2 regions of the Komagataeibacter saccharivorans genome follow, and region 1 is predicted to be linked to the other one. Evidence: predicted binding sites of a transcription regulator. Region 1 holds the regulator's gene; the other holds the start of a gene.

Region 1 (4,419 bases):
CCATCGTTCGGGTGAAACGGAAGACAGCACCATTGCCGATCTGGCGGTCGCCACAAATTGTGGGCAGATCAAGACCGGCTCGCTTTCCCGTTCCGACCGAACCGCGAAATACAATCAGCTTATCCGTATCGAGAACGAACTCTCCCTCGCTGCCCGTTACGCGGGGCGTACGATCCTGAAGAACGGGTGACATGGTGCGCCGGACGGGTTAAGCCCGTCCGGTTACACGAGATGTGATGCGATATTGAAGCTGACCGGGGGAACGAGATGCAGGTGGTCAAGATTGTTAGGCGTGTAATCAGGGCCACGATTCCCCCTGCCCTGTTTATCGGGCTTACGGCATATTTTGGCTGGAACGTCATGCGCGGCGAACATGGCCTGCACAGCTATGCCGCGCAGTTGCATCTGCTTGATGAAGCCCGGTCCGCCCAGCACGATGCCAAGGCCGAACAGGAAGTCTGGCTGCGGCGCGTGCGCGGGCTGAAGGAAGGCGCGCTGGATGTCGATCTTCTGGATGAACGTGCGCGCACCATGCAGAACCTTGCCCGGCAGGACGAAATTGTCGTGCCCTACGGGGAACATAACCACCTGTACTGACATGGCCCGCACATGACATGCAGGACATGCAGGCATGAAAAAACCCCGGTCGTTTCCGCCGGGGTTTTTTCGTTTCCGCCGGAGCGGAAGATTATTTGATCTTCGCTTCGCGGAAGGCCACGTGCTTGCGCGCAACGGGATCGTATTTGCGCATTTCCATCTTGCCGGTCTGGGCACGGGCGTTCTTCTTGGTCACGTAGAAGTAGCCGGTGTCCGCCGTGGAAACGAGCTTGATTTGAATCGTGTTGGTCTTGGCCATGATATCCTCAGCACTGCTCCGCCGCTGCTGGAACATTCAGGTGCAGCAGTGGTTCAAGTTGGCGGAAAATGCGCATACACAAGGCTGAGGTCAAGCTCTAAGACCAATATTTCTGTTTAAATTCGCCCCGGACGGGTAAAAAAGGAGTGCAGTGCACGATGTTGAGCGTCTCCGAAGCGCGTGAACGGATTCTTCAGGGGGTATTTCCCCTCCCGGCGGAGGTCGTGGCCCTGACTGATGCGTGTGGACGCGTAAGTGCTGCCCCGCTGGCCGCGCGCCTGTCCAATCCGCCAGCCGATGTATCCGCCATGGATGGCTATGCCGTGCGCGCTGCTGATCTTTCCACCGGTGGGGCGACGCTTGAATGTGTCGCCGAAGCGCCTGCCGGGCATCCCGTAGCCACCACGATCGGTCAGGGCCAGTGTGTCCGTATATTCACCGGCAGCGTCATGCCCGCCGGGACGGATGCCGTGCTGATACAGGAAAATGCACAGGTGGATGGGCGTGCCGTCACGACCGGGCATGTTATCGCGCCGGGGACGTTCGTGCGGCGCAGGGGGCAGGATTTCGCGCAGGGGCAGGTTGTCATTCCCGCCGGGCGCAGGCTGTCCGCACGTGATATCGGCCTTGCCGCGGCTGCAAACCATCCCTGGGTGGAGGTCACACGCCGCCCCCGCGTGGCCATTGCCGCCACGGGGGATGAACTGCTGCTGCCCGGCAGCACGCTGGCGGCAGGCCAGATTGCCAATTCCAGCACCCCCATGCTGGCCGCCCTGCTGCGTCAGGCCGGTGCCGAGCCGGTCATGCTGCCCGTGCTGCGGGATAATATGAGCGACCTTGCGACCCTTGAGCGGATGGTGGATGGCGTGGATATGCTCATAACCACCGGGGGTGCCAGCGTCGGCAGTCACGATCTGGTGCGTCGGGGGCTGGAACAGGTCGGGCTGAAAACCGATTTCTGGAAAATTGCCATGCGGCCGGGTCGCCCGCTCATGTCCGGCCATCTGGGGCGCCTGCCTTTCATCGGCCTGCCGGGCAATCCGGTGGCCGCGTTCGTCTGTACCGTCGTGTTCGTCCTGCCTGCCCTGCGGCGCATGGCCGGGCTGGACAATGCGGTTGAGCCGCCACAGCGTGCGGTTCTGGGCGTTGATCTGCCGGAAAATGACTGGCGCATGGATTTCCTGCGCAGCAGCCTCACACATGATGGGCAGGGCCAGCAGATCGCCACCCCTTTCCCCGTTCAGGATTCAGCCATGCTGCATATACTGGCCGACAGTCAGGCGCTGGTGCTGCGCGCGCCGCACGCACCGCCTGCCCGGGCGGGTGATATGTGCGAGATCATCCGCATTGATCAGGGGTTGTAACAGGCGGGATCGCAGTTGACGGGGCGGATGGAACCAATATAGAACATGGAAACAGGTTTTTGGTTTGTTCCAGCTTCTTCCCGCCTTGGAACGCGCCCACGGCAAAAGGACATGTGGCATGCTCACGAAAAAACAACATGAGCTTTTGCTATTTATTGACGGCCATTTGCGTAGGACGGGATTCTCGCCCTCCTTCGATGAAATGAAGGATGCGCTTGGCCTGCGTTCCAAATCGGGTATCCACCGCCTGATTTCAGCGCTGGAGGAACGGGGATTCCTCCACCGCAGGCATCATCGTGCCCGGGCGCTGGAAATCCTGCGCCTGCCGGATATCGAGCCGCCGCCGGTCCGTAAGCCGGTCGACCCGCCCGCACCCGGCGGCCCGGCGGTGCCATCTGCCGCAGTCATCGCAGGCATGGTTGAACTGCCCTTTGTCGGACGGATCGCGGCAGGTAACCCGATCGAAGCCATCAACGCCAGTACAACCCATATCGTTGTGCCTGCCAGCCTTATGAGCAAGGCCAGCGACCATTACGCGCTGGAGGTTACCGGGGATTCGATGGAGGACGCGGGAATACTCGATGGCGATACGGTCATCATCCGCGCACAGGCACAGGCCAGTGACGGTCAGATTGCCGTGGCCCTGATCGATGGGGAGGAAGTGACCCTCAAACGGGTGCGGCATCAGGGCGATGAAATCGCGTTGATCCCGGCCAACACCCGCTATGAGACACGGACCCTGCCTGCCAGTCGTGTCAGCATACAGGGTACCCTTGCGGGTCTTATGCGACGTTACTGAACACTGCCCGTCACGTCAGTCCACGATGGTATATGGGTGGCCAGTTGTCTTATGGCATCCGGCCCCATGGGATCGGTTGGGGGCAGTTCTGCCAGAATACGCACCTGCCCATGGCGTTCGATGGCATTACGGCCAATCGGTTCGGGTGGCCCGTTCAGGATTACGCCCAGTACGCGCACTCCGCGTGTCCGTAGTGCTGCGAGACTGAGCAGTGTGTGATTGATCGTGCCAAGCTGGCTGCGGGCCACCAGTACCACAGGCAGCGCAAGACGGACCATAAGGTCGATCATCAGGTAATTTTCGGCAATGGGTACGAACACGCCCCCTGCCCCTTCAACCACCAGCGGTCCACGGGCGGCGTCATGGGGGGGCAACCCTATGTCGGTCGGATTGATGCGGGTATGGGCCTGCCGTGCTGCATCTTCCGGGGACAGGGAAGCACCGAACGTGGCCGCAGGCGGATACAGCCGCGCCGCGTCGATACCGGACAGGGCACGTATGGTCGTACTGTCTGATGGGGCATCATCCGTGCCGCTTTGCAGGGGCTTCCAGTAGGCGGCACCCCATGCCCGCACCAGTGTGGCGGCGGTAACGGTCTTGCCCACATCCGTATCCGTACCGGTTACGAATACACCTGGCCACAGGGCACGTCGGAACTGTCCGTAAGCGACATGATACGAAACGGCGAAGGGATCATTGCTGTGCGCTGCTGCCAGAACGCGGCGTAGCTGACTACCCGTTGCCGGTGGGTGATCGGTATGGCTGGCCCCGATGGCCGCCAGTTCGCGCACGAATTCCAGTGGTGATGCGGGGCTATCCACTATTTCCGCTTCCTGCCAAAGCCCTGCGCCGGAAAGCGGCCACTCCTCATGCAGGGTGGCAAGGGGGGGATAGGAAGGAACCGGGCAGGTCACGCCAGCCCGTGCATAGGCGTCCCGCCATTGCCGGAAGCTGCCTGCGCATAAGGTGGCAAAAGCCATCTGGCCATCGGGTGCAAGCAGCGATGCAAGCAGATCCAGCGTCCGGGCCCGGTTTTCAAACCACTGCATGGCCAGACTTGAGCATATCAGGTCGAACGGGCCGGTCAGGTCGGGCTGTTCCGCATCCATGCGGTGCAGTGTCAGCCGTTCCCTGTCCGGAATTCGTGCCGCCAGACGCGCCAGCATGCCCGGTGCGATGTCCGTGGCGGTGATATGGGCATCAGGGAACAGGCGTAGCAGTTCCCGCGTCAGGAATCCGGTGCCGCAACCGATTTCCAGAATACGTAGCGGCGTAGCATGAGCGCAGGATCGGGCAATGCGTCGGGCAAGTTCTCCTGCTGCAATACGCTGGACACGCGCAGCCTGATCGTAGTCCCGTGCCGCGTCAAAACGGGCGGCGATGCTTTCCTTGCGGGTCAT
Region 2 (4,419 bases), 940 kb from region 1:
CTCACTTGATTCAGGATTGTTAAGATCAATTAGCTTAAAGTTTCCGCCAGATATTGATCGACGCCAACGCCAATTTTCGCCATCGGTCACATGGCAGTCGAGCTCGATTTCTCCGTACCTTGACCACTCTGGTATTTCACGTAGGTTTGAACCGCCGAGCATAAAATCGATTGACTCGGCCAAGAAGGATTTCCCTGTATCAGATGCACCGCAGACCACATTTACGCCGGAAGTGAAACCGAGGCTGACACCTGCCTTTGGTCCTTTGAACGTGATTTTACGAAGCTGAAGGTAGCAGTCAGCCATTAGCGAGGTCCCAGTTGTTGAATGGGTTGAAACTGGCTTGACCACCGCTCGAACAGGCGATGCGTGATACGCCGGATCTCTTCAGTCCCAACATCTTGGAATCGCTCCACTACCCACTCGGCCCTTTCTCTAAGCTGACGCGAATAATCTGCGGCAAGTGACGAGACAAACGGACCTGCAGTTTCCGTTGCGATATAGTTGAAGCCGTCATCAGCCGGAAAGCGGCTTACAAGTCCTCGGCTTATCATCAGAATCAGGCCTTTTTCTATTAGGCTCCTTCGAATAAGAAGTTCTCCAGTTCGGAGCGGTAGCGGCGCATGCAAGCTCTCAGGCCCGTCTGCATCTCCAGAATGGACAACCAAGTAGTCCATCTCGACAAGGCGTTGCAGATCAAATGCGACCGGAAACGCGGCAACAAGGATAGCGAGCGAACGGACACCGGTTTCAAGTGCGCTGTTAAACGGGTTCAGGGTTACCGGGCTGCTCATTTTTTTTGCACCCAAGTCAGGCGGTCGTCGTTGGCAAGCTGGTGACAGATGCCTTGGCGATCCTGCGTTTTGACTGCCGAAACCAACGGATTTGAAGTTGCAGCGACTGTTGACGCTTGCGCAACAGTCGCCTTCATGCGTTCGAAGCCATCGTCATAGCCGCTTTCACAGACATCGACGATCCCATGATAAATTTCGTTTTGCAAAGCGTCGTACGTACCTTCGGGGACGGTGTCCCGGGCAAAATTTCTTAGGGATTCTGCGTGATAGAATCTCTCACGCTGACGAAGGTAGTCTCGCTTAAGAATATCGTGCGCATCCAGATCGTCTGGGCTTTTAATTTTTGTAATACCACCATCTATATGGTCGCCATAAGCGTCGAGAAGCTGCCGGATATATCGGCTTTCATTGTATGTATGCTTCTCTGGTGGACGCACAGGATTGGGGCGTTGCGGAAGTCCTCCGCCAAACCGAATGGCATGAAAGCCGGTCTTTTTGTGGGCTTCGATCAACTCAACAAGTGAGCGAGAGGAGAAGATCGAAAAGTCGAAGGAATCAAAATATTCCTTTAGTATGCCGGTCAATGGAAGTGGAGAGGTAGCCGTAATCCCTTTTTTACAATACTTATCCCAATTTATTTCTGCCTGATCTTGCAGGTCGGTCGGTTTGTTTAAAAGCTTTTCGAGACTAGTTCCGATGTCTTGCGAAGAAACAAAATAATGGCGGCGTGGAGGTATATATTTTCCCTGGTGCGAATAATAAATTATTTTACCGATCTCAACCCAGATATCGCTTGGCCTCAACGGATGATCGTATCTCTTGCATTGGTAATTATCCCAAACGCCTTCGAAACCTTTTGCTGAGCCGAAACCGACAATGTCCACGCCTAAGTCGCCCGATCCACCCAACCGCCGCACCTTGACATATTCTTCCTTGAGAGAATTTGCCCACTCTTCGACAAACGCCTCCCAGTCGTCTGGGCTGAATAATTTGACTCGGGTAACCGGGGGAATAGGTACGCCGCTGTGAACATGAGCAGCAGATGAAGCACAAGTCGGCATCTTGGGATCGATATTCTTGAGGTCGGTGTCAGGAATCAAACTGCTCGCTTTCCTGCTGTAATCGCTTTTAAACTCTGCTTATCCGTTTCAGTGTTTAGGAGCGCCTTACGGGCCTTGGTCTTGTGGATGGTGAACTTCCCGAAGGACGGTAGGGTGAACCCGCCCTCCTGCTTCACGATGACCCCAACCAAGTCATCGGCGGCCTTTGTGGCGGCCACGCCCGTGCGGTCGAGGGAGTCCTGAAGAACGGCGGCAATGAAGGCTTTGCTCATGCGGGCGCAGATCCGTGTGGTGGTCGATTCCAGAAAACCTAGCAGCGCCCTTTCGTCCCGTCACCGCCCAAACGGCAACATACCCCTATGCAAGTTCTTCTATCCCAGCGCCCTACGATCCCCAGATACTTGTTGCGCTCCCGTGTTCATGTCTCTTTCCAATCAACCCCGCTGAGCCATCGCCTCCCTCGGGAGGCCAATCGCGGGGTTTAGATGACCCTCGTTCCTTTCCGTTCTGAAGCCGTAACCCGAGGCAAGTGCATGCTGCGCACCACGCTCGGTCCGAGCGATTGCCGGGCATCTCGACAATCCGTCGATTGTCGAAGTGATGCTCAATCCGGATGGCTGATTGTGGATCGACCGACTTGCGGGCGGGATGGCGGACACGGACAACCGTCGCTGCCCGAAGCGGGAGAAGGTTCTGGATTCAATTCCTTAGCGCACTTTCATCAACGATACTGATCCGACATCGGACACCAGCATGCCGGATACGGAGCGAATTTGCATTGACTTGCGTAGCATGAATGGAACAAAACGGGGACATATAATCAGGAAATTTGCCTGCACAAGGAACGTCGAGCCGTGACATGATCGCTGAAAGCCATAAAAAACCTGGGCTGGAGACGCTACGGGCCGCGATCAGCCGTCTCGAAGGTCATAGCGACCGGCGTCGCACGGTGCTGCCTTTCGGTGTGCGCGAGATCGACGCCCGTCTGCCGGGTGGCGGTCTCGCGCTCGGTGCCCTCCATGAAGTGGCAGGCGGAGGCAATGACGCCCTGCACAGTGCGGCGGCCGGCCACTTCTGCGCCGGGATTGCGGCCCGCACGCGCGGCAAGGTGCTCTGGATCGTCACCCGTCAGGATGTGTTCGCCCCCTCCCTGAAACAGGTCGGGCTGTCGGCACGGCGAACCATTTTTGTCGAGGCCAGTTCGGACGTCGATGTGCTGGCCAGTTTCGAGGAAGGACTGCGACATGGCGGCCTCGGAGCCGTTGTCGCCGAGGTCGCCCGCCTGTCCATGACCGCATCCCGCCGTCTGCAACTGGCCGCCGAGACGTCTGGTTCGCTTGGCATCGCCATCCGCCGCTGGCGACGGCAGACGGATGCGGCGGATTTCGGCCAGCCCACAGCTTCCGTCACCCGCTGGCGGGTGTCCGTCCTGCCTTCCGTACCGTTGCCGGTGCCCGGTGTGGGCCGTCCCCGCTGGCTGCTGGAACTGATCCGCGCCCGCGCAGGCGAATGTGCTGATTTTGAAGTGGAGGCCTGTGATGGCAAGGGTCGTCTCTCTTTACCTGCCACTCTGGCCGACCGACCGGATCAGGAAACGACTTGGGCCAGACGCGCCCGCGCCTGAGACGCCGCTGGCGCTTGTCGGACGGGAAGGACGACGCCGGGTTCTGCTGTCTGTTGATCTGGCCGCCCGCAAGATGGGGCTCCGCCCCGGCACGCCGGTCGCCAAGGCTCAGGCACTGTATCCCGATCTGGTGCTGATGGATGCCGATCCCGAGGGCGACCGGCGAGGGCTGGAAAAACTCGCCCTGTGGTTCCAGCACCGGATCGCGCCCATTGTAGCGGTCGATGCGCCGGACGGGCTGGTTCTGGACACAACCGGGACAGATCACCTGCATGGTGGCGAACTTCCCATGCTCAAGGATATGATCCACCGCATGGCGGGAGCCGGGTTCCGGGCAAAGGCCGTGGTGGCGGACACCTGGGGCGCTGCGCACGCAATCGCCCGCTATGGCCGGGCACCGATTGCCGTCGTGCCGCCGGGTAACACCGCTTCTGTATTGGCCGATCTTCCCCTTGAGGCGCTGCGCCTGCCACCCACCATTATCGAAGGTCTGGCCACACTGGGTGTGTCGCGCATCGGACCGCTGGCCGCCATGCCCCGTGCGCCGCTGGCCTTGCGGTTTGGCCCCGACATCGCCCGCAGGCTGGATCAGGCGTTCGGGCGCATCGGAGAAGCCATCGTGCCAGTCCGCCCGGTTGATCCAGTCGAGGTCAGCCGCAATTTTGCCGAACCCATTGGCGCTGCCGAGACCATCGCCCGTTATATTGGCAAACTGGTGCCGCTGCTCTGTCAGGGGCTGGACAAACGTGGGCAGGGTGTGCGCCGCCTCGATCTGCTGCTGCATCGGGTGGACAGCCGCACCGAGGCGATCCGCATAGCAACGGCCATGCCGGTACGCGACGTGCAGCGCCTGACGCGGCTGCTGTGCGAGAAAATCGAGACCATCGATCCGGGGTTCGGCATCGAGCGCATGGTGCTGATCGCGTCCCTAGCAGAACCC

Evidence for each region. Region 1 encodes LexA, which represses DNA repair genes until DNA is damaged. Its sites were predicted from a motif close to TGTTCTANNTANGTTC; they were not measured.
Region 2: KSAC_RS13635 (ImuA family protein) is a predicted target of LexA. The motif match lies at 2,655-2,670, and genes of this name have one in related genera.

Annotation. Positions count from the first base shown of each region.
Region 1 is NZ_CP036404.1:800,324-804,742, reverse strand. Features, by position in the region: gene eno (phosphopyruvate hydratase) at 1-190, shown strand, start outside; gene KSAC_RS03495 (FtsB family cell division protein) at 268-597, shown strand; gene rpmG (50S ribosomal protein L33) at 689-856, opposite strand; gene KSAC_RS03485 (molybdopterin molybdotransferase MoeA) at 1,015-2,220, shown strand; gene lexA (transcriptional repressor LexA) at 2,339-3,019, shown strand; gene bioD (dethiobiotin synthase) at 3,013-4,419, opposite strand; gene KSAC_RS03470 (alpha/beta fold hydrolase) at 4,416-4,419, opposite strand, start outside.
Region 2 is NZ_CP036404.1:2,964,115-2,968,533, reverse strand. Features, by position in the region: gene KSAC_RS13660 (hypothetical protein) at 1-306, opposite strand, end outside; gene KSAC_RS13655 (ABC-three component system middle component 2) at 306-794, opposite strand; gene KSAC_RS13650 (ABC-three component system protein) at 791-1,894, opposite strand; gene KSAC_RS13645 (HU family DNA-binding protein) at 1,891-2,127, opposite strand; partial or broken gene KSAC_RS17565 (P-type conjugative transfer ATPase TrbB) at 2,341-2,473, shown strand; gene KSAC_RS13635 (ImuA family protein) at 2,715-3,479, shown strand; gene KSAC_RS13630 (Y-family DNA polymerase) at 3,394-4,419, shown strand, end outside.